3 linked regions of the Hymenobacter swuensis DY53 genome follow. The protein of the gene in region 1 binds, or shares a complex with, the protein of each later gene. Links are inferred from orthologs where the notes say so. Each region holds a gene or a part of one and is shown in the gene's direction. Other genes may lie near its edges. The genes, in order: HSW_RS18020, rplA and rplL.

The links.
Region 2: HSW_RS18020 (region 1) and rplA share a complex: the UniProt entries of both Escherichia coli proteins name them as parts of the 50S ribosomal subunit. The link is inferred for Hymenobacter swuensis DY53 from one-to-one orthologs.
Region 3: HSW_RS18020 (region 1) and rplL share a complex: the UniProt entries of both Escherichia coli proteins name them as parts of the 50S ribosomal subunit. The link is inferred for Hymenobacter swuensis DY53 from one-to-one orthologs.

Annotation. Positions count from the first base shown.
Region 1 is NZ_CP007145.1:3,882,616-3,893,317, reverse strand. The notes cover bases 4,404-7,222. They hold HSW_RS18020 (type B 50S ribosomal protein L31), read left to right. Parts: upstream 4,404-5,599; coding sequence 5,600-5,845; downstream 5,846-7,222. Other genes in these bases: HSW_RS18015 (GlmU family protein), read left to right, coding at 6,020-7,222; HSW_RS18025 (hypothetical protein), read right to left, coding at 5,009-5,401; rdgB (RdgB/HAM1 family non-canonical purine NTP pyrophosphatase), read right to left, coding at 4,404-4,865. In the rest of the region: protein translocase subunit SecDF, read right to left, coding at 1-2,814; HSW_RS18040 (hypothetical protein), read right to left, coding at 2,979-3,326; HSW_RS18035 (uridine kinase family protein), read right to left, coding at 3,496-4,122; more of rdgB, read right to left, coding at 4,275-4,403; more of HSW_RS18015, read left to right, coding at 7,223-7,258; HSW_RS18010 (hypothetical protein), read left to right, coding at 7,300-7,581; HSW_RS18005 (DNA polymerase III subunit), read left to right, coding at 7,582-8,718; hemC (hydroxymethylbilane synthase), read left to right, coding at 8,897-9,832; HSW_RS24395 (tetratricopeptide repeat protein), read left to right, coding at 9,977-10,462; HSW_RS17990 (DUF2238 domain-containing protein), read right to left, coding at 10,459-10,702.
Region 2 is NZ_CP007145.1:4,065,424-4,076,038, reverse strand. The notes cover bases 7,884-10,615. They hold rplA (50S ribosomal protein L1), read left to right. Parts: upstream 7,884-8,769; coding sequence 8,770-9,462; downstream 9,463-10,615. Other genes in these bases: rplL (50S ribosomal protein L7/L12), read left to right, coding at 10,100-10,477; rplJ (50S ribosomal protein L10), read left to right, coding at 9,482-10,036; rplK (50S ribosomal protein L11), read left to right, coding at 8,308-8,751; nusG (transcription termination/antitermination protein NusG), read left to right, coding at 7,884-8,130. Also shown: nadD (nicotinate (nicotinamide) nucleotide adenylyltransferase), read left to right, coding at 1-235; frr (ribosome recycling factor), read right to left, coding at 341-904; pyrH (UMP kinase), read right to left, coding at 991-1,776; HSW_RS18910 (biotin/lipoyl-containing protein), read right to left, coding at 1,892-2,401; HSW_RS18905 (M1 family metallopeptidase), read left to right, coding at 2,501-5,098; tuf (elongation factor Tu), read left to right, coding at 5,899-7,086; preprotein translocase subunit SecE, read left to right, coding at 7,348-7,542; more of nusG, read left to right, coding at 7,564-7,883. UniProt on the Escherichia coli protein: One of the primary rRNA binding proteins, it binds very close to the 3'-end of the 23S rRNA. Forms part of the L1 stalk. It is often not seen in high-resolution crystal structures, but can be seen in cryo_EM and 3D reconstruction models.
Region 3 is NZ_CP007145.1:4,064,251-4,067,001, reverse strand. It holds rplL (50S ribosomal protein L7/L12), read left to right. Parts: upstream 1-1,062; coding sequence 1,063-1,440; downstream 1,441-2,751. Other genes in the region: rpoB (DNA-directed RNA polymerase subunit beta), read left to right, coding at 1,732-2,751; rplJ (50S ribosomal protein L10), read left to right, coding at 445-999; rplA (50S ribosomal protein L1), read left to right, coding at 1-425. UniProt on the Escherichia coli protein: The binding site for several of the GTPase factors involved in protein synthesis (IF-2, EF-Tu, EF-G and RF3). Is thus essential for accurate translation.

The DNA of each region.
Region 1 (10,702 bases):
CGAACGGAGCGTTTCACCCCCGAAGATGTACAGTACCACCATCACCAGGAATACCGTCGTAAACGTAATCATGGTGCGGGAGAACGTACTGTTCAGGGCCGGGTTTACTACCTGCGCAAAAGTCAAGTGCTTATTCTCCCGCAGATATTCCCGGATTCGGTCGTAGATAACGATGGTATCATTCATCGAGAAACCGATGGTCGTCAGGATAGCCGCCACGAACACCTGGTCCATTTCATAGTTCAGGCCAAACGCCCGCGCAATGGGGAAGCAAGCAATAACCAGCAGCGCATCGTGGAACAGGGCCACAACGGCGGCCATCGAATACTGCCACTTCTCGAATCGGAACAGTACGTACACGAAAATAGCCAGCAGCGTGAGCCCCAGGCTCAACACGGAAGTGCGCTTAATGTCGTCGGCAATAGTTGCCCCCACTTTCGAGGAGCTTGCTTTCTTCGGCGACAGAGCCGCATACTTCGTGTTCAGTCCTTTGAACATGGCGGCTTCCACCTTCTTATCAGCATCCACGCTCTCATCAGTCGCCAGATAGCCGGTGGTGATACGCAGCCGGTTCTCGGCACCGAAGGTTTTTACCTCCGTGCCTGCACCGCCAAAGTAGTCATCAGTCAGCAGGTCGCGCACATCAGAAGCCACTACCGGCTTGCTGAAATTCACGATGTACTCGCGGCCTCCCCGGAAGTCAACGCCCAGGTTGGGCCCGCCCTGCAGGTACATCAGCCCGAAGCCGATGAGAATAAACACCGTAGACAAGGTGTAGGCAATCTTGCGCTTGCCCACAATATCCAGGTTGAGCCCCTTAAACAGGTTGCGCGAGATAGAGGTGCTGAAGCTGAGGTTGGCGTTGTTGTTCTTCACCATCCGCTCAATGATGAGACGCGACACGTACACGGCCGACAGGAACGAGGTGAACACACCGATACCCAGGGTAATGGCAAAGTTCTGTACCGGACCTGTGCCGAAGAAGCCCAGAATCAGGGCAATAATCAGCTGCGTTACGTTAGAGTCGAAAATGGCCGAAATTGCGCGGGAATACCCTTTGTTGATGGCATCAGTCGGCTGCAGCCCATGGTCAAGCTCCTCCCGGATACGCTCAAATATCAGTACGTTAGCATCTACTGAAGCCGCAATTACCAGCAGCAGACCCGCAATGCCGGGCAGCGTAAGAGCAAATGACAGCTGGGCCAGCACGCCCATAATCAGGAACAGGTTGAACAGCAGGGCGGCGTTGGCTACCAGACCGGCACGGCCGTAATAAGCAGCCATAAATACCATAATGATGGCCAGACCGCCCAGCGTGGAGTACAGCCCCTGGTTGGTGGCTTCCTTGCCCAGCGAAGGGCCTACTACCGCTTCTTCCACAATGCGGGTAGGAGCGGGCAGCTTACCGGCTTTCAGAATGTTGGCCAGATCCTGGGCTTCTTCAATGGTGAAGTTGCCCGAAATGCTGGAGCTACCGCCGGCAATTTCGGCCTGCACTACCGGTGCTGAGTACACGTTGTCATCAAGCACAATGGCTACCTGACGGCCGATATTGGCGCCGGTAAGCCGCTCCCATTTGCGCGCACCATTGGGATTCATCTGCATGCTCACTTCGGCGCGGCCGCTGAGCTGGTCAAAGTCGCCACGGGCCTCGCTGATTACTTCGCCGCCAATCGGGGCTTCCACGTCGCGCGACTTCCGGATGGCGTAGAGCTGCAGGTATTCCTGGCCGTCAATTACATCGGGCTTCACCCCCCACATGAAAGTGAGGTTAGTGGGCAATACCGCGCGGGTATCGGGGCTGCGCAGCATGGCATTCACGCGTGCCGTATCCCGGATGTTCGAGCCCAGCGTGCCGGGCATGGTGAACAGGCTGGCCAGCACGTTTTTCTGCGGTGCGGCCGAGTCAGCTTTGGCTGTGGTCTTCGGGTCTTTTTTGGCCAGTTGGCTGGCCAGGGAGGTCGAGTCGCCGGCAGTGGTAGCAGCGGCGGCGGTATCGGTAGCGGCCTGGGCTACGGCGGGCGTAGCAGTGGCCTGCTCCTTGGCGCTCAGCACCTGGTTCAGTTGGTTCAGGTAGGGGGCAAACTCATCCTGCCGCCATACTTCCCAAAACTCCAGCTTGGCCTGGCCTTGTACCAGCTTCCGTACCCGGTCGGGGTTGTCTACGCCGGGAAGCTCAATCTGAATACGGCCGGTGCCTTTCACCCGCTGAATGCTGGGCTGGCTGGTGCCGAACTTGTCAATACGAGTGCGCAGAATGTTGAAAGAGCGGTCAATGGCTTCTTCAATCTGCTTGTTAATTTCGCTTACTACCTTCTCGTTGGAAGCATTGATATCAATGGCTCCTTTGTTGGTGGTGTTAGCAAAAATGCGGGCCATCTTGTCAGACGGCGCAACCTGCTGGAACGACTGGGCAAACAGGGTAGTGAAAGGCGTAGACGGGTTGGTTTTGCGCAGTTCCTGCGCCTGCGTCATGGCCTTGTTAAATACCGGGTCTTTGGAGTTGCCGCTCATGGCGCGCACAATTTCCACCGGCGAAACCTCCAGTGTCAGGTGCATACCGCCGTTCAGGTCCAGGCCCAAGCCCAGCTCCGACTGCCGAACATCTTTATAAGTAAGCGGGCCGAATACGGGCGCGCGCCACACCGAATCGAGGTAGTGCTGACGCTGCTTTTCGTTGGTCTGGCCGCCGCGCGAAGCATAGCGCGCCGCATCCCGCTGCACCCCGCGCGAGACGAGAGTCAGTGAGAGGAAGTAAATGCACAACGCCGACACAAGCAGCGTCAGCGTAATGATGAGTCCTTTATTACGCATGAAAAAGTGGGTTGATAATCCGGAAAGGAGGGAAGCTGACGTATGTATAAGCGTAGCCAATGACTGTTTAAGCCGTATCGTGCCGCAACTGGCAGACAGCCACCCGCGTCAGCAGGCGGTGAGGCTGGAGCAATAGCGCAGAAAAAGGAAACCGGCCCCGCTCGTTAAGGAGCCTGGGGCGACAGTGCAGCCTGCAATAAACGCGTCCGGAAAGCGTCCGGAATGGCACTGGGGCGGGAGCGGGGACCTGCAGGGCAGGCCGGCAGCCACCGCGTAATGGGCAGCAGTACCGGAAGCGGCAGCCAGGCATCGGCCGCCGGAGCTACCACCCAACTCAGCGGCGAAGTAGCTTCGAGGTTCACGCGCTGCTTTATCACGGCCGTGCGCGGTGCGGCATCCACGCGGGCCTGGTGGCCAGCCGGCAATACCCGCAGCGTAGCCACGGCCTGGTGGTTCAGCCCCAGCACCATCAGCAACGTGGCTGTGATGAGGGCAAAACGCAGGCGAGGCAAAAACGCGGTGAGGAAAAGCAACGTGGTGGGGGTAAGAGCTACAAATATAGGTTTTTGCGTCCGGGGCTGCAAAAGCTGTTTGCGCAGCCTAAAAACCGGGTAAAAAAAAGAGTCTCCGAAGTTGTCGGAGACTCTTTTTTTCAGGGCTGCAGGCTACAAGTCAGCGCGACTAACTTGCGGCGGCTACTTTACTGCGCAGAAAGGAAACCAGTACATCCAGCCCTTTCTCGAAGTGCCGGTTGTTGGGAATTACGATGTCGGCATCCTGCTTGAACGGCTGGATGTACTTCTCGTAGGTGGGGGCTACGTGGTTGGTGTAGCGGTACAACACGTCGGCCAGGTCGTAGCCCCGCTCGTCCCGGTCGCGCACAATGCGGCGCTGCAGCTTCACGTGCTCCTGCGCATCGATGTACACTTTCAGATCAAGCAGTTTGGCCACTTCCTCGAAGTAGAACACGAAAATTCCTTCTACCACTACAATAGGAGCTGGCCGGAAAACCAGCTCGGCAGGCACCACGTTGGGGTTGTTAAAGGTGTACTCCTGACGGCGCACTTCCAAACCCTGACTGATGCGTAGTACATCGGCCGCGTAGGCCGCCGAGTCGATGCTGCTGGGTAAGTCGAAATTGGTGACGCCCTGGGCATCTACCGACTGGTTTTCCCGGGGGTGGTAGTAGTTGTCCTGCGAAATCAGGCAGATTTCTTCTTCGGGAAACGAAGCCAGCAGCCGGCGCAGAAAGGTGGTTTTGCCGGAGGCGCTGCCGCCCGTGATACCGACGATGAAGGGGTGTTGCATGATGGGGGGAATAGGCCCGTACCGGAAGGGCCAACCCTGCAAAAGTAAGAAATCTAGCGGAGGGGTGCGGCGTTTTCCTGAAATTGTGCCGCCGCGCACGGCTCGTGGCCCCGGCCTGAGTCAGCTCGTCGGTACAACGGCCGGAGCCGCGCTTAAAGCCCCGTGCTATTGCTGAGGAAAGCCACCAGCCCGGCCACGGCACGGCTGCGGTGGCTGATGGCATTCTTCTCGGCCAGCGTCATCTGGGCAAAGGTGCGGCCGTCCCCCTCAGCCGGCTGAAATACGGGGTCGTAGCCGAAGCCGTCGGTTCCCTGCACCTGCTCGGTGATGTACCCGGCCACCGCCCCATCAAAGGTGTGTACCTCAGTGGCGGAAAGCACCAAAGCCACTACCGTCCGGAACTGCGCGCTGCGGTCAGAAGCCCCTTGCAACTCTCGCAGCAGCTTCTGCACGTTGTCTTCGGCACGGCGCTGGGGGCCGGCATACCGCGCCGAGTATACGCCCGGCTCGCCGTGCAGGGCCGTCACCTCTAGGCCGGTATCATCGGCGAAGCAGGCCACGCCAAAATGGTCCCACACGTACCTGGCCTTCTGCAGGGCGTTGCCTTCCAGCGTATCCTGGGTTTCGGGGAGTTCCTCAGTACAGCCAATATCAGCCAGACTCAGTAGCTCCATAGAAGCGGGCAGCAGTGGCCGGATTTCATCCAGCTTGTGGGCATTGTTGGAAGCAAAGCAAAGGCGCATGGGAGAGTAGTGAAGTGGCGGAGTAAGACGCGGGCAGGTTTGGGAATTTGCTCCATCAAAAGCGCAGCAAAACTGCGCAAATAGACAAAACAAATGTATTGCGTCTCAAAATTATGCAGTTACTCCGCTTGCTCAGGTGTTCCCTAGCGGAACATGAGTTTGATGGTGTCCCAGGAGCGGGCCATCATGTTTTCCTCGGCCGGTGCGGGCGTAGTATGAAAGGTGCGCAAACCGGTAGCCGTATGTATATCGAGGCGGTAGATGACGGGGCCGCGCCCGGCCGTGGTGCGGTACACGTCCTGGTCGAGGTAATGGGGCTGCGCGGTAGGACTCAGGCGGGCGAGTCGGTCAAAGTCGTCGGAGGGGTAGTCTTGGCGGTACACATCATAGCCGCTGACCCCCGGCTCACTGGCCGCATTCCACTCCAGATGTACACTGTCGCCCTGGGTCTGGGCTCGGAACAGCGTAACGCCGGCTCCGTACGCCAACACGGAAAGTAGCAGCAAGACAAGCAGAGCAGTAACAGTTCGGGGCATAGAAACAGCGGAATAGCAGCGTAACAACTACGAAGTAAGTATACAGGTATCCGGACGAAAAGTACGTGATGCTAGTGTTAAGTCTGACCGGGCGCGCGGAAAAGGAGGAAAGTGCTTTTGAAATTCGGGCGTAACATGTACTTTTGCAGTCCCTTCCGCAAAATCGGCCGGGACCAAGGTACAAACGGCACTACGACCATGAAAAAAGACATTCACCCCGAGTATCGCGAAGTCGTGTTTCAGGACACCTCCAGCGGCTTCAAATTTGTAACCCGCTCCACGATGAACTCGACCGAGAACATCACGATGGAGGATGGCAAGACTTACCCCGTTATTAAGGTGGAAGTTAGCTCGGAGTCGCACCCGTTCTACACCGGTAAAAACGTGCTCCTCGACACGGCTGGCCGCGTAGAGAAGTTCATGACCCGTTACAAGAAGAAATAGCTTTTCATAAGCTATCAGCTGGTAGCTGCTGGCTGTTAGCTTTTCTTAGGGAACTCCCTCCGGAATCCGGGGGGAGTTTTTTATTTGCCATTTTTGTGCTCTCATGCCTCCAGTGGCTGAACCCGGCCGCTAAAACTATCAGCTAACCGCCCGTAGCTAACCGCTCCATTCATCATGCACGTTCTGCTTTTCGACGACCCCGCCATTCGGCCTCACCTGCTGCCTTTCACCTTCACCCGGCCCGTGGCAGCGCTGCGCTGCGGCATTCTCACGCTGGCTGAAAAATGGCAGCACCGGCTGGCTGTTAAGCAAATCGGGTATCTGACCCAGGACTATCTACAGGCAAAATTTCCGGCTGGCAACACCCAGGGGCCGGCGCTGGTTATCAACGGGGCCGTATGCCCCGATGACCTGCTCACCCGCCAGGTGCAGGCCCTGGTGCCCGGCGAGGCCTTGTTTGATGGCGAGCTGCTAGTGGCAGCCCATTTATCCGATGCTACCCAAGTGGCCGAGCTGATTCAGGAAGGCTTCCAGAAAACCCGCGACGTGGCCGAGCCCGTGACCGTCATCCGGGAGGTGTGGCACCTGTTCCTGCGCAACGGGGCCGAAATCCGCCGCGACTTTGCGCTGCTGACGGCCGGCCGTACCTCGGCCCCTATCGGCGACGCGCACACCATCGTGTACGCGCCGGAAAACATCTTCATCGAGCCGGGCGTGAAAATCCGGGCGGCTATTCTCAACGCCGAAAACGGTCCGATTTACCTGGGCCGCAACTCGCAGGTGCACGAGGGGGCCATCATCAGCGGTCCGCTGGCGCTCTGTGAGGGTAGCCACATCAACGCCGGGGCCAAAATGCGCGGCGACAATACCGTGGGGCCGTACTCGAAAGTGGGCGGCGAAGTGGGCAACAGCATCCTGCTGGGCTACTCCAACAAGGGCCACGACGGCTACCTGGGCAACTCCGTGATTGGCGAGTGGTGCAACCTGGGAGCCGATACCAACACCAGCAACCTCAAAAACAACTACGCGCCCGTCAAGATCTGGAGCCACTCGGCGGGCCGCTTCGTAAACACCGGCCAGCAGTTCTGTGGCCTGATGATGGGCGACCATAGCAAGTGCGGCATCAACACCATGTTCAACACCGGAACAGTGGTGGGCGTGGGGGCCAACATCTTCGGAGCCGGCTTCCCGCGCACCTTTATTCCGAGCTTCAGCTGGGGCGGGGCCGCCGGCTTCGAAACCTTCAAGCTGCCTAAAGTAACCGAAGTAGCGGAGCGCGTGATGGCCCGCCGCCAACTGGCTTACGACGCTGTGGAGCAAGGTATCATGCAGCACGTCTACGACGCTACTGCCAAGGACCGGGTGTGGGAGAAGGCTACGTCAGTCGCCCCGGCTGCTGGCACGGAGTTGTAAACGGGTTAGCCGAGACTCAAAACAACTAATTGCTTGTGGCAATGACTCGAGCTCTGCAATGGTGCAACCAGCTTTTCCTGGCTTTTGCAGTCCTTTTAGAATTGGTGCTTGCTCTGTGCAGCTTTGCCGCTGACACGGGGAGTGGAGTTGCTGCTGTGATTTTTGGTGTGATGGGTATCGTCTTGTTAAACAGGTTTCTGCAGAAAGAAATGACCTCTGCCACCAGGGTCTTAGGAAGTGTAGGGCAGCTCTTTCTGCTTGTGTTTACACAGGTAGGATTCAATTTCCTGATGAGTTTCATTATTCAGTTTGTGTCTCGCTAAATGCGTTTCTCTGATATCCCCGGTCAGCAACAGGTGAAGCAGCTGCTGTTGGGCGGCGTGCGGCGCAACCATGTGGCCCACGCCCAACTGTTTCGCGGGGCCGAGGGCTCGGCGGCCCTGGCTCTTGCGTTGGCGTACGCGGCGTTTCTGAACTGTGAGGCCCGCATGTCGGAGGCCGAGGATTCCTGCGGCCACTGCCCGAGCTGTCAGAAAATCGACAAGCTCATTCACCCCGACCTCAACTTCATCGTGCCCGTGACGACGACCAAAGCCGTGGCGAAGGATGCGGTGAGCAGCAAGTTCGGGGCGGAGTGGCGCAGCTTCGTGTTGGAAAACCCCTACCAGGGCCTCAACGACTGGATGCAGCACATTGGGGCCGAGAACAAGCAGGGTAGCATCTCCAAGGAGGAAAGCGTGCAGCTGCTGCGGCTGGTAAGCCTGAAGGCCTTCGAGGCGCGGTTCAAGCTGGTCATTATCTGGCTGCCCGAGCTGATGCACCCGGCCGCTGCCAACGCCGTGCTCAAGCTGCTGGAAGAGCCGCCACCCGCCACCGTGTTTCTGTTGGTAAGCTATGCCCCCGAGCAACTGCTGCCCACCATCACCAGCCGGGTGCAGGCGGTGATGGTGCGGGCTGTGGCCGAGCCGGAACTGGCGACCTGGCTGCGTGATACCCGGCAGGTGCCCGAAGTGAAGGCGCACCAGCTGGCCCAGCTTACGCAGGGCAACATTGGAGAGGCGCTGGCGGCACAGGCCGCAACGGCCGCCGAGCACGACTACTTCCGGCTCTTCACCGACTGGATGAGGACCTGCTACGGCAATAAAGTGGCCGAGATGCTGGAGAAAAGTGACGAATTTCAGAAGCTGGGCCGCGAAAACCAGAAGGAGTTTCTGCAGTACGCCCTCACACTGGTGCGCAAGGTGTTGCTGTTTGGCCTTGATGCGCAACTGGTGCCGCACTTACCCACGCAGGAGCAGGCGTTTGTACAAAACTTCAGCCGCTTCGTGACGCCCCGCAACGCCAGCCCACTGGCCCAGGAACTCAACGACGCGCATTACCATGTGGAGCGCAATGCCAACCCGCGCATGATTTTTCTGGACATTTCCCTGAGGGTAGCCGAGCTGCTACGGCAGGCTTGAACTGTCAGAAAGTGCTTCGTGGCCTCAGAAAAGCATAAAATACACTTTGGTCAAATGGTATAGTCAGTGTTAAAGCTGCTATAGCCAGTCGGCTAAAGAGGGTGGCGTATCTTTGCGGTGGCATGAGCCGCAGGGGCAGCGCCGCTTCAAGTTTCCCATTTTACGTTTCCATTTCCAAGTGAAAACTTCCATTCGTATTGGCACACGCGGCAGCAAGCTGGCTTTGTGGCAGGCGCACCATGTAGCCGACCAGCTGACGGCCGCTGGCCTCACCCCGGAAATCGTCATCATCACCACTAAAGGTGACGTGGTGCTGGACCGTTCTCTGGATAAGATTGGCTCCAAAGGGGTTTTCACCGAGGAATTAGAGGAAAGCCTGCGTACCGGCCACATTGATATTGCCGTGCACAGTGCCAAGGATGTGCAGAGCAGCATTCCGGCCGATCTGGAACTACTGGCCTTCATGGAGCGGGAGCGGGTGAACGATGTGGTGGTCAGCTTCGACCCGAACCTGGACTTAGGGCGTGCTGATCTGGTACTGGGTACCAGCAGCACCCGCCGCAAGGCAATGCTGCGCCGTTTTCTGCCGCATGCTACTACGGCTGAAGCCCGCGGTAACCTGCAGACTCGCTTGCGCAAGCTGGAAGAAGGCCAGTACCATGCCCTGGTACTAGCCTACGCCGGTGTCCACCGGATGGAATATGATGGCTTCATCCGCCACATTCTGCCCGAAACGCAGTACGTGCCGGCCACCGGCCAGGGCAGCGTAGCCATTGAGTGCGCCCGTAACCTGGAGCCGGCCCTGAAAACCGAGTTGCACCGCATCCTCGACCATGCCGCTACCCATGTGTGCCTAGCGGCCGAGCGCGCGTTTCTGCGCACAATGGAAGGTGGCTGCAGTATTCCCAGCTTTGCACTGGCTACCCTCACGGCCAATGGCCAGACGATACAGCTCCACGGCGGCCTCATCAGTCTCGACGGGCAACAGTTCATTGAGGAAACCCAATCGGCTCCTCCAACAGATGCCGAACAGCTGGGCATTCGGGTAGCCGAAAGCGTACTGGTCCGCGGCGGCCAGCAAATCCTGAACGATATCCGGCGGGAGCGGGAGTAGCAATAGTACCGTCTGTCGTGCTGAGCACAGCGAAGGACTTTACTACACTGGAACGGATTATTCTGACATGGTAAGATCCTGTGCTGTACTCAGGATGACAGCTGCGCAGAGAAATAGACTATTTAAACGGCTATACAGAATACGATGTCCAAGACGCCAACAGTCAGAAATATATCCTGGATTGCCTATGTTGTATTCTATGGATTAATTGTACTCTTAGCATGGCTGGGTACGTATATTTCCTCCCTTAACTTTATCCAGTGTCTATTGCCTGCTATACTAACGGCTTATTTGCTTAGCTGGACTCTTCGCAGTACACTAGGAAAACATCAGCAGCGGGGAATGCAGTTAATCAGAAAGGGAGACTTTCTAAATGCTATTCCGCATTTTGAGCAAAGCTATACCTACTTCTGCGAGAAAGCATGGCTGGATAAGTGGCGTTTTATTTTTATGCTCAGCACCAGCCAAATGGGATACCGGGAAATAGCATTAAACAACATTGCGTTTTGCTATTCGCAACTTGGTCAAGGAGAGCAGGCTCGTGGCTACTATCATCAGGTATTAGCTGAATATTCCGATAACGGCTTAGCCCAAGCTGCACTAAGAATGCTGGACGCCAGCCGAGGCTAACGCTTGCCCCGGCCAAACAGCGCATACAGAACCAGCGCGAAAATGGCGCCGCTGGTATCGGCCAGCATGTCTTTCTGCGCGTCCCAGATGTCGCCCTGGCTGCCTAGGAAAGCCGCCCCGGCGTCGCCACCCGCCAGCTCAGCATACACCCATTCAATCAGTTCATAGCTCATGGCTACCGTGCCAATAACGCACAGAGGCAGCAGATAGCTAAGGAAACGGGTGCGAATAAGGTCACGC
Region 2 (10,615 bases), 180 kb from region 1 along the record:
CCGCTGGAAAGAGGCTGAACGCATCCTGACGGAGAATGAAATTTACGTATATCCTCGTCCCGGCGTAGATGCTACGGAGGTTAATGCGCGGTCCGGCGTACGGGTTGTAGAAGCCCCGTTGCTGGATATCTCGGCTACTTTCGTGCGTGAGTGTGTGCGTACAGGTAAATCCATCCGCTACCTCGTGCCAGAAGCCGTGGAACAACAGATTCTGACTGCCGGCTACTGGAAATAGAGAAGTGAGCCATAAGAAGTGAGAGGTGAGACTCCCGTTCTATCGGCCCGTTTGGGTTTTAGAACGGGAGTCTCACCTCTCACTTCTTATGGCTCACTTCTCTACTCAGATGGTCATGATTTCCGACTCCTTCTTGCCGAGAAATTCATCTACTTTGCTGATGTAGGTGTCGGTGAACTTTTGCACTTTGGCTTCGGCATCCTTCACGGAATCTTCCGAAGCGCCGTCTTTCTGCAGCTTGCGCAGGGCCTCATTCACGTCCTTGCGAATGGCCCGAATACGTACTTTGCCGCTTTCTGACTCATTCTTGGCCTGTTTTACCAAGTCTCGGCGACGTTCCTCCGTCATGGGCGGGATGTTGAGGCGCACGCCTTCGGCATCCGACTGGGGGTTGAGGCCCAAGTCGCTATTTTTGATGGCCTTGGCAATTTCACTGATCATGTTTTTCTCCCAAGGCTTGATGAACAGCGTGCGGGCATCAGGAGCCGCTACGTTAGCCACATTGGCAATGGGCGTCGGGGTGCCGTAGTAATCTACCCGAATAGAATCGAGCATGGCAGGAGAGGCTTTGCCGGCCCGGATGCGGGCAAACTCCACTTGCGTATGCTGCAGAGCCTTGCCCATCGATTCTTCGGCCTCGTCCAGGTAAAATTTAATTTCTTCGTCCACTTCTGAAAAGTTAAGTGTTGAAAGTTGGGTGTTGAATAGGTAGTCGGTTGGCTTTTACCGGGCGGAGCAAACCGTCCGTTGCTGCTTTAGGCTTGTTCTTCGCCTTCATTGAGGGCGGGTTGCAGGCTACTATGGTTCGGGTCGAGCGGGGCTTTCTGGCTGCCGTGCATACTCACGAGCGTACCCACACTCTCGCCATCGAGTAGTCGCTGGAGATTCCCCCCTTTGTTCATGTCGAACACAATGATAGGCAGGTTATTCTCTTTGCACAGCGTGAAGGCTGTCATGTCCATCACGTTGAGGTTCTTTTCCATTACCTCATCGAAGGTAATTTCGGGGAACCGGACCGCAGAAGGGTCTTTCTCCGGATCGGCCGTGTAGATGCCGTCCACGCGGGTACCTTTCAGTACTACGTCAGCCTCAATTTCAATAGCCCGTAGCGAGGCCGCCGAATCGGTTGTGAAGTAGGGCGAACCGATGCCGGCCCCGAAAATCACCACGCGGCCTTTCTCCAGGTGGCGCATGGCCCGCCGACGGATGTACGGCTCACATACCCGTTGTATGGTAACCCCCGAGAGGAGTCTGGTATTTACCCCCAGCTTTTCTAGCGCACTCTGCAGGGCCATCGAGTTGATAACGGTGGCCAGCATGCCCATGTAGTCGCCCTGTACCCGGTCGAGGCCAAAGGCTTCCGCCTGTACGCCCCGGAAAATATTGCCGCCCCCGATAACTACGGCCACCTGGGTGCCCGTAGCGGCGGCCGCCTTGATTTCTTCAGCGTACTGCATGAGCCGTACGGCATCAATTCCGTATTGCTGCTGGCCCATCAGGGCCTCACCGCTTAGTTTCAGCAGGATTCGGTTGTACTTCAAAACGAGAGAGGTTAAGCGTGGAACGCGAGTGTACGTGAGTAGGCCGTAAGCGGGTACCAGCGGGAGAGGCCACGTGGTATCCGCTTACGGCCCGAAGCGAAAACAGGATAAGAGCCTAGCTAAACTGAATCAGCACCTGGCCTTTGGTAACGTTGTCGCGTAAAGTTACTTTGATGGCCGCCACGGTACCTTCACCGGGAGCTTTGAGGATGTTTTCCATCTTCATGGCTTCCAGTACCAATAGCGGGTCGCCTTTCTGCACCGTCTGTCCCGCTGCCACCCGAATGTCCACAATCAGACCAGGCATAGGGGCTTTCAACTCATTTACTTTACTGGCAGCGGCGTTGCTCATGCCCAGCTTATCCAGTAGCAGGTCGAAACGGTCCTTGGCCTGCAGTGTAATCTGCTGACCGTTGAGCTTCAGTACAAAAGTTTTGGCTGCATAGTCTGCCGATACCAGCTCAGCAGTATAGGAACGGCCTTCGTGGACTACATGGTAGCGGCCGTTGCCCAACGGAGCAATATCCCACGCGAAAGGTTCACCGTTGACGGTGATGGGGCCGCCGGGGCGGTAGTCAACCTCCCAGTTTTGTTGGGGGGCGGCATCAGTACGTACCTGTAACATGCGAAGAGGGCAGGAGTGGGGCGGAAAAGGGCTTAAAGATAGGCCAATTCTGAAATAAATTCGGAACTTGACCCCCCCAATATCCTAGTGCCTTTCCGCATGAAATACCCGGTCCTCGGTGCCCTTACGCTGGTGCTGATGTGTCAGTTTACGGCTTCTGCTCAGGTAGTTAAATCCAGTCGTCCGGCCTCTTCGGTGAGCCACCCCGTGCGCAAAAAAGCCCCTGAAACACCGGCCCAGCCGACGGTGACAAATTCCGTCATGCCCATTCCTAACTGGCTGCCCGCTACCAATCCTCAGCAGCCCGCGGTCACCATCGTGCACGATCTGACGGACACCAAGCTGGACATCCGGTTCGATTGGGCTAAGCAATGGCTGATAGGTACTGCCGTTCTTACACTTCGGCCGCACTTTTATCCCCAAAGCCAGTTGGTGCTGGATGCTAAGGGTTTTGATGTGAAAAGCGTGGAGTTGATGAACAGCTCCCGCAAGGGTAAAGACCTTAAATACAGCTACGATAAGAAGAAGCTCACTATCAGTCTTGACCGGCTCTACCAGCGCACTGAGCAGTACCAGCTCCGGATCCAATATGTGGCCAAGCCCAATGAGCTGCCCAAAGGCGGCAGTGAGGCCATTACTGACGACAAAGGGCTCTATTTTATCAACCCACTAGGTACCGATAAAGTCAAACCCCGCCAAGTCTGGACCCAGGGCGAGACGGAAGGTAGCTCCTGCTGGTTCCCTACCATCGATAGGCCCAACCAGCGGATGACGCAGGAAATCAGCCTGACGGTAGAAAGCGGCCAGAAAACCCTTTCCAACGGGCTGCTCACCGCCTCGCGCCGCAACCCCGATGGCACCCGCACTGATACGTGGAAACTTAGTCAGCCTCACGCCCCTTACCTCGCCATGCTAGCCGTCGGCGACTTTGCCGTGGTATCGGATACGTGGCGCGGTAAGCCCGTGGATTACTATGTGGACCCCGCATATCAGTACACGGCTAAACAGGTGTTTGGCAACACGCCGGCCATGCTGGAGTTCTTCTCCAAAAAGTTGGGGGTTGATTACCCATGGGACAAGTACGCGCAGGTCGCCGTACACGACTTCGTTTCAGGTGCAATGGAAAACACCACGGCTTCTACGTTCCAGCAGCAACTGGTGCAATTTACGCCCCGTGAGTTACCCGATGTGTCGTACGCATCTTCCGAGTCAGTCATTGCGCATGAGCTGTTCCACCAGTGGTTTGGCGACTACGTAACCACTGAATCCTGGAGCAACCTGCCGCTCAACGAGTCCTTCGCCGATTATTCGGAATTGTTGTGGGCTGAACACAAGTATGGTGCTGATGCCGCGGCCTACGTGCAGCAAACCAAACTGCGCAACTACCTCGAAGAAGCGCAAACCAAGCGGGAACCACTTATCCGTTACCACTATGCCAGCCAGGAGGATATGTTTGACCGCCATTCTTATGACAAGGGTGGCCGTGTACTACATATGCTGCGCAAATACGTAGGCGAAGAAGCCTTCTTCACCTCCCTTAACCGCTACCTTACTACCAATAAGCTCTCAGCCTCCGAAATAGCCAAGCTGCGCATTGCTTTCGAGGAAACCACTGGGGAGGATCTGATGTGGTTTTTCGACCAGTGGTTCCTGCAGCGCGGACACCCGGAGCTGCGCGTTACGCACACTTATGAAAACAGCCAGGTCGTGCTACGGGTGCAGCAGGTGCAGGACACGCTCTACCAGCCTGTGTATCGTCTGCCGGTTACAGTTGCCACTTGGAATAATAATCAGGCGACGGAGCACCGTATTCTCATTACAAAAGCCAATCAAACGTTCCGGCTCCAAGTAAACCAGCGTCCTAATCTGGTGAAATTTGATGACGACGGAACCTTGCTGGCGGATATCGATGAAACCCAAAGTCAGGAAGAACTATTGTTTCAGCTGAACCACGCGCGAGGCTACTTGCAGAAGTATCAGGCCATTCAGGGGTTGCGTAGCAAGTCAGCAGATTTATTGGTCAGTTCTGCCTTCCGTACTGCCCTGAATGATCCGTTCTGGGCGACCAGAGTAGCGGCCCTGGATGGCTTGCGCCGATACCGTGGGGCCGAAGGCAACGCTGTTCGAAAGGACTTACAGCGGGTTGCGCTCAACGAAAAGAATGGTGCCGTACGGGCCAATGCTATCAGTGTGCTGTCGTCCTTCGTTAATGAAGACTTCAGCGAAGTTTATAATACGGCTCTGAAGGACAGCTCCTACCTAGTTGCCGGAGCCGCTATTGAGGCCTTGTCCAAGGCCCCCGTGTCTACTACACGCAGCCAGGTGGCCGCATTACAGAATACACGTAACCCTGCACTGCTGACAGCCCTCTCCAGCTACTACGGGCGCAACGGTACCATTGATGATTATCCTTGGTTTCTGCAACGCAGCCAGGATGCCCCAGCAGAAGTCCTGTACGTAATGCTCGAAAACTTCGGGACGCTGATGCAGCGAATTCCGCCCATTGAACGGGAAAAAGGGATTCAGCGTCTTGAAACTATGGCCCGCACCCATCCGCAGGTGTACGTCCGACTGGGAGCTTACAAAGGTCTACACGAACTCGTGGCAAGCATGCCTGCACTGAAACCTGTGCTGCAGGATATCCGCAGTAAAGAGAAGGATGAGAGTTTAAAATCCATGTACAGCCTGATACAATAAAAAAATAATCAACTTTTTTTCGAAGAAGTAGTCAAAGCGAAATTGCACTGTTTATACTAGGTAATCAGTGGATTATAATCACAGGAAGGTGGCGTTTTTAAACTCGACGAGTGAGAAAATAAAAACCTTTTTCCCGTAGCCCTTGACTTGCATCGGAAAGCCACTAATTTTGCAACTCCAATCGACACAGTAACCGCATCGGCGGCGTCTGTTGAAAAGGGAAAGACATCCGCATTCGGCGGAAGAAAACAAACCGGGGGGGTTCCAGAGCGGCCAAATGGGACAGACTGTAACTCTGTTAGCGTAAGCTTTCGAAGGTTCGAATCCTTCTCCCCCCACGGTTAAGCTACAAGCGGCGAACTGTGAAATTCTTGCAGTTCGCTGTTTGTAACTTCTTCACACGCGGGAGTAGCTCAGCTGGTAGAGCGGCAGCCTTCCAAGCTGCAGGTCGCGGGTTCGAACCTCGTCTCCCGCTCATTGTTCGGAATAAACAGGATAGAGTACATCAGTCATTAATATTGGCAATTGTTCTTGTCCCGTTGTATCTTCGCAAAAAAAATCAGCCGTTTTAGCTCAGTGGTAGAGCACTTCCTTGGTAAGGAAGAGGTCATGGGTTCAAATCCCATAAATGGCTCAGAATTACGAGTACCAACGGAGTAGCGTGACTGCACCGTTTGGAACTGTCAGCAAGTAAAGCGACGTGCAGTCCCGACTAAGCGGAGCTGTGTTTCGCTTTCTTACTGTATAGGCTAGTCGCGTTTCCCTCTCATCACCTCAAAATTCCTCTTAATCTCTTTACAATGGCTAAAGAAAATTTTGACCGGTCCAAGCCGCACGTAAACATCGGCACGATTGGTCACGTGGACCACGGCAAGACTACCCTCACCGCCGCCATTACCATGGTTCTGGCTAACAAGGGTCTGGCTGCCAAGCGCGACTTCTCTTCGATCGACAATGCTCCCGAAGAAAAAGAGCGTGGTATCACGATCAACACTTCGCACGTAGAATACGCTACCGAAAATCGTCACTATGCTCACGTTGACTGCCCCGGTCACGCTGACTATGTGAAGAACATGGTAACGGGTGCTGCCCAGATGGACGGCGCTATCCTCGTAGTGGCTGCTACCGACGGTCCGATGCCCCAGACGCGTGAGCACATCCTGCTCGCTCGCCAGGTAGGTGTTCCTCAGCTGGTTGTATTCATGAACAAAGTGGACATGGTGGATGACCCCGAGCTCCTCGAGCTGGTGGAAATGGAAATCCGTGAACTGCTGTCGTTCTATGACTTCGATGGCGACAACATTCCGGTAATTCAGGGCTCGGCTCTGGGTGGCCTGAACGGTGACGCTGCTTGGGTTCCCAAGATCGAAGAGCTGATGGCTGCTGTTGATAGCTACATTCCGATTCCTGCTCGTCTGACCGACCTGCCCTTCCTGATGCCCGTAGAGGACGTGTTCTCTATCACTGGCCGTGGAACGGTTGCTACCGGCCGTATCGAGCGTGGTATCATCAACTCGGGTGAGCAAGTTGAAATCCTCGGTATGGGTGCTGAGAACCTCAAGTCGACCGTAACGGGCGTTGAGATGTTCCGCAAAATCCTGGACCGTGGTGAAGCTGGTGACAACGTAGGTCTGCTGCTCCGTGGTATTGAAAAAGAAGCCATCCGTCGTGGTATGGTTATCTGCAAGCCCGGTTCGGTTAAGCCCCACACCAAGTTCAAAGCTGAGGTGTACGTGCTGTCGAAAGAAGAAGGTGGCCGTCATACGCCATTCTTCAACAACTACCGTCCCCAGTTCTATTTCCGCACCACTGACGTAACCGGCATCATCACGCTGGCCGAGGGTGTAGAAATGGTAATGCCCGGCGACAACGTAACTATCTCGGTTGAGCTAATCAACTCGGTAGCTATGGAGAAAGGCCTGCGTTTCGCTATCCGTGAGGGTGGCCGTACGGTAGGTGCCGGTCAGGTAACCGAAATCACCGAGTAGTTTTAACCAACTGCGCGTGAAATAATACAGATCCGCTCTCGAAATTTTCGGGAGCGGATTTGTTTTGTTTAAAGAGTTCCATACATTTGCAGTCCCAATCCAGTACCTTGACGGGAAGGGACGTACACACGGGCGTAGTTCAAGGGTAGAATAGAGGTCTCCAAAACCTTTGATGGGAGTTCGAATCTCTCCGCCCGTGCAACACAGAACTACGGCTGCTTCGGCAGCCGTAGTTTTAAAACACCAATCGGTGCCACTACCATGAGCAAGCTAACGAACTACTTCCGGGAAACTTCCGAAGAGATGCGCTACAAAGTGACGTGGCCTTCACTGGAAGAATTGCAGAAAAGTGCCGGCTTAGTTTTGATTGGCTCGTTGCTTTTTGCAGTGGTAGTTGGTTTGCTGGATGTGGCCTTCAAGGAAAGCCTGGAGGCATTTTATAACTCAGTCCGTTAATCGGTAGAACATACGACGACAATGGGCGAGTTGAAATGGTACGTAGTCCGCTCGGTTAGCGGGCAGGAGAAAAAAGCCAAAACTTATCTGGAAACCGAGATTGGCCGTCATGGTCTTTCCGATTTGGTGCCCCAGGTATTGATTCCGGTGGAGAAGGTGTTCGAGATGCGCAACGGTAAGAAGCGCGTCCGTGAGCGGAACCTGTATCCCGGTTATATCATCATTCACGCCGACCTGACCCACGGTGAAGTAGACCATATCATTACCAGCACACCTGGCGTCATTGGTTTTCTGAGCGATAAAGAGGGTAAGGCCGCTAACCAAAATACCAAGCCCGTTCCGCTGCATATTTCCGAAGTAAACCGCATCCTCGGGATTGTGGATGAAGTGGAAGAACAAGCTGCTTCCCTGGAAACGCCTTTTGTAGTAGGCGAACTGGTGAAGATTGTGGACGGTGGCTTTGCCGGTATGTCAGGCAACGTATCCGAGGTGTTCGAGGAGCGTAAGCGTCTGAACGTCATTGTAAAAATATTCGGCCGTAGCCAGCCCATGGAGTTGAGCTACACGCAGGTTGAAAAGGAAGTTTGATTTAGCAATGAAACTAGCTGGTGCGAGAATGGCTTGCCATCTTCTCACTTAGTAGTTTCAGATAGATAAAACGTCATCGGTTATCCGCTCCGGACCGGTGGTGCTTCCACTCAGGAGCAATCAAAAAACTGAGGATGCTGCGTGTTACGATGCTGCATCCGAAGCCTTACAAACCAAATGGCCAAGGAAATTAGAGGTTATCTGAAGCTTCAGATAAAGGGAGGCGCCGCGAACCCCGCGCCGCCGGTTGGACCTGCACTTGGTAGCAAAGGCCTTAACATCATGGAGTTCTGCAAGCAATTCAATGCTCGCACCCAGGATAAGGCCGGCCAAGTTTGTCCTGTACTCATCACCATGTACACCGATAAGTCGTTCGACTTCGTGGTGAAAACGCCTCCGGTGCCGGTTCTGCTCATGGAAGCAGCCAAGCTCCAGAGCGGTTCGAAAGAGCCGAACCGTAACAAGGTAGGGTCGGTATCGTGGGACCAAGTACGCACCATCGCCGAGACGAAAATGCCCGACCTCAATGCCTTCAAGGTAGAGTCGGCAATGAAGCAGGTAGCTGGTACGGCTCGTAGCATGGGCATCACCGTGTCGGGTACTTCTCCTTTCGCTGAATAATTTAACGACGGAGTAGACATGGCAATTAGCAAAAAGCGCAAGGAAGCCCTTGCCAAGCATGACCTGACCGAAGTTCGGAGCCTGGTTGAAGCTGCCAAAGTGGTAAAGGATATCACCTATACCAAGTTTGACGCCTCAGTTGACATCGACGTGCGTCTGGGCGTAGACCCCCGCAAAGCCGACCAAATGGTACGTGGCGTAGCTACGCTGCCCCACGGTACCGGTAAAACCGTTCGTGTTCTGGCCCTGGTTACCGCCGACAAAGAAGCCGAAGCTACTGCAGCTGGTGCCGACTTCGTTGGTCTGGATGACTACATCGCCAAAATCGAGAAAGGCTGGACCGACATCGACGTAATCATCACGATGCCGTCGGTAATGGCTAAGGTTGGTCGTCTGGGCCGCGTACTGGGTCCTCGTGGCCTGATGCCAAACCCCAAGTCGGGCACGGTAACGACGGACGTAGCCAAAGCGGTGCAGGAAGTGAAAGCTGGTAAAATCGACTTCAAAGTTGACAAAACCGGTATCATCCACTGCTCGGTTGGTAAAGTGTCGTTCGATGACCAGAAGCTGGCTGAAAACGCCATTGAAGTAATTCAGACGCTGCTGCGTTTGAAGCCTTCTTCGGCAAAAGGCACGTACATCAAGAGCATCACGCTCTCGAGCACGATGTCGCCTGCTGTTCCGGTTGACACCTCGGTAACTTCCGCATAATTTAAATCAACACGACGATATGATCCGGGAAGACAAACAAGCCCTCGTCGACGAGTTGAGCGAGAAGTTTCAATCGCACAACGCGTTCTACATTGCCGATGCTTCGGGAATGTCGGTGGCGAAAATCAACGAATTCCGTCGCCTGTGCTTCAACCGCGGCATGGAGTTCAAAGTCTACAAGAACACGTTCATCCGTAAGGCTCTCGACACCCTCGGTGGCGATACCTCGGAGATGGACGCGGCACTGGTAGGCCAGTCGGGCATCCTGTTCTCGAAAGAGTCGGGCAATGCTCCAGCCAAGCTGTTGCAGGACTTCTACAAGTCGCAGAACTACAGCAAAACGGCTGTAATTCGCCCTGCATTCAAAGGCGCTTACGTTGACTCCGGCGTGTACGTGGGAGCCGATCAGTTGAGCACCCTCAGCACCTTGAAAGGTAAAAACGAGTTGATCGGTGATGTTATCGGTCTGCTTCAGTCGCCCGCCAAAAATGTTATCTCGGCTCTTACGAGCGGTGGCAACAAGCTGGCTGGTATCCTCAAAACGCTTGCCGAAAAAGAAGAGGTTGCAGGCTAACCGCTGCTCATCTTTTTCACCCTCAATTTCCTTCAACAACCCCCTTTTTAACAATCTACAGAAATGGCAGATTTGAAAGCATTCGCCGAGCAGCTCGTTAGCCTGACGGTAAAAGAAGTAAACGAACTGGCTACCATCCTGAAAGACGAGTACGGCATTGAGCCCGCTGCTGCTGCTCCCGTAATGATGCAGGGCGGTGGTGGCGCTGCTGCTGACGCTCCTGAGGAGAAAACCACGTTCGACGTGATCCTGAAGTCGGCTGGTTCGGCTAAACTGGCCGTTGTGAAACTGGTGAAAGATCTGACCGGTCTGGGCCTGAAAGAGGCCAAAGAACTGGTTGACGGTGCTCCTAAGGCCCTGAAAGAAGGTGTTTCTAAAGACGAGGCTGAAGGCCTGAAGAAGCAACTGGAAGAAGCCGGCGCTGAAGTAGAAGTTAAGTAATTTCTGCTGGCTGCTCTTAAAACCAGCAAATAAGGGAGAGGCCTGGCAACTAAGCCAGGTCTTTTCCTGTTTGTAGGCAACAAACTACCCGGAAGTTCGTTTGCACGCCGCTTTGCGGCTTTTTGTGCCTACGGATGC
Region 3 (2,751 bases), 180 kb from region 1 along the record:
GTGCCGACTTCGTTGGTCTGGATGACTACATCGCCAAAATCGAGAAAGGCTGGACCGACATCGACGTAATCATCACGATGCCGTCGGTAATGGCTAAGGTTGGTCGTCTGGGCCGCGTACTGGGTCCTCGTGGCCTGATGCCAAACCCCAAGTCGGGCACGGTAACGACGGACGTAGCCAAAGCGGTGCAGGAAGTGAAAGCTGGTAAAATCGACTTCAAAGTTGACAAAACCGGTATCATCCACTGCTCGGTTGGTAAAGTGTCGTTCGATGACCAGAAGCTGGCTGAAAACGCCATTGAAGTAATTCAGACGCTGCTGCGTTTGAAGCCTTCTTCGGCAAAAGGCACGTACATCAAGAGCATCACGCTCTCGAGCACGATGTCGCCTGCTGTTCCGGTTGACACCTCGGTAACTTCCGCATAATTTAAATCAACACGACGATATGATCCGGGAAGACAAACAAGCCCTCGTCGACGAGTTGAGCGAGAAGTTTCAATCGCACAACGCGTTCTACATTGCCGATGCTTCGGGAATGTCGGTGGCGAAAATCAACGAATTCCGTCGCCTGTGCTTCAACCGCGGCATGGAGTTCAAAGTCTACAAGAACACGTTCATCCGTAAGGCTCTCGACACCCTCGGTGGCGATACCTCGGAGATGGACGCGGCACTGGTAGGCCAGTCGGGCATCCTGTTCTCGAAAGAGTCGGGCAATGCTCCAGCCAAGCTGTTGCAGGACTTCTACAAGTCGCAGAACTACAGCAAAACGGCTGTAATTCGCCCTGCATTCAAAGGCGCTTACGTTGACTCCGGCGTGTACGTGGGAGCCGATCAGTTGAGCACCCTCAGCACCTTGAAAGGTAAAAACGAGTTGATCGGTGATGTTATCGGTCTGCTTCAGTCGCCCGCCAAAAATGTTATCTCGGCTCTTACGAGCGGTGGCAACAAGCTGGCTGGTATCCTCAAAACGCTTGCCGAAAAAGAAGAGGTTGCAGGCTAACCGCTGCTCATCTTTTTCACCCTCAATTTCCTTCAACAACCCCCTTTTTAACAATCTACAGAAATGGCAGATTTGAAAGCATTCGCCGAGCAGCTCGTTAGCCTGACGGTAAAAGAAGTAAACGAACTGGCTACCATCCTGAAAGACGAGTACGGCATTGAGCCCGCTGCTGCTGCTCCCGTAATGATGCAGGGCGGTGGTGGCGCTGCTGCTGACGCTCCTGAGGAGAAAACCACGTTCGACGTGATCCTGAAGTCGGCTGGTTCGGCTAAACTGGCCGTTGTGAAACTGGTGAAAGATCTGACCGGTCTGGGCCTGAAAGAGGCCAAAGAACTGGTTGACGGTGCTCCTAAGGCCCTGAAAGAAGGTGTTTCTAAAGACGAGGCTGAAGGCCTGAAGAAGCAACTGGAAGAAGCCGGCGCTGAAGTAGAAGTTAAGTAATTTCTGCTGGCTGCTCTTAAAACCAGCAAATAAGGGAGAGGCCTGGCAACTAAGCCAGGTCTTTTCCTGTTTGTAGGCAACAAACTACCCGGAAGTTCGTTTGCACGCCGCTTTGCGGCTTTTTGTGCCTACGGATGCCAGAAGCGCAAGGTTCTGCTTTGCGCTTTCGTGCGCCCGCTACTTCCGCCACATCTCTCAAGGTAGCCGTTCTGCGGCTATCCTGTTCTGGATTCTCCCAGTGTCCATTTCCTAACCCCACATACATTGGCTACACCGAAAGCACAGTCAGGTCTGCAAAAGCTGCAAGCTGCTGACGAGCGGATCAACTTCGCCAAGATTAAAAAGGTTATTGAGTATCCGGATTTCCTGGACGTGCAGGTTCGCTCGTTCATGGATTTCTTCCAGTTGGAAACGGCTGCCGAGAACCGTACCGATGAGGGCCTGTTCAAAGTATTCGCCGAGAACTTTCCGATTTCGGACTCGCGCGAAAACTTCGTGCTGACCTTCCTCGATTACCACGTTGACCCGCCCAAGTACTCGGTTGACGAGTGCATCGACCGCGGCCTCACGTATTCGGTTCCGCTGAAAGCCAAGTTGCGCCTAGTCTGCAATGACTCGGACAACGAGGATTTCGAAACAATTGAGCAGGAAGTGTTCCTCGGGAACATTCCCTACATGACCGAAAAGGGCTCGTTCGTTATCAACGGTGCTGAGCGCGTTATCGTATCGCAGCTGCACCGCTCGCCGGGCGTATTCTTCGCCCAGAGCAAGCACACGAACGGTACCAAGCTGTACTCGGCCCGGATCATCCCGTTCAAAGGCTCGTGGATTGAGTTTGCCACGGACGTGAACAACGTGATGTACGCGTATATCGACCGGAAGAAGAAATTCCCGGTTACGACGCTGTTGCGCGCCATCGGCTACGGCACCGACAAAGACATCCTCGACCTGTTCGGGCTGTCGGAGGAAGTGAAGGCCGATAAAAAGAACCTCAAGAAAGCCGTCGGCCGCAAGCTGGCCGCCCGGGTGCTGCGCACCTGGACGGAAGACTTCGTGGACGAGGACACCGGGGAAGTGGTTTCCATCGACCGGAACGAGGTATTGCTGGAGCGCGACTCCACCATCGAGGAGGACGACATCGACACGATCCTGAACGCCGGGGCCAAGTCGGTGATTCTGCACCGCGAGAATGTAAACATTGCCGACTACGCAATCATTTACAACACGCTGCAGAAGGACAACTCCAACTCGGAGAAAGAAGCCGTGGAGCAAATCTATCGTCAGCTCCGGAACACGGAGGCCCCCGACGAA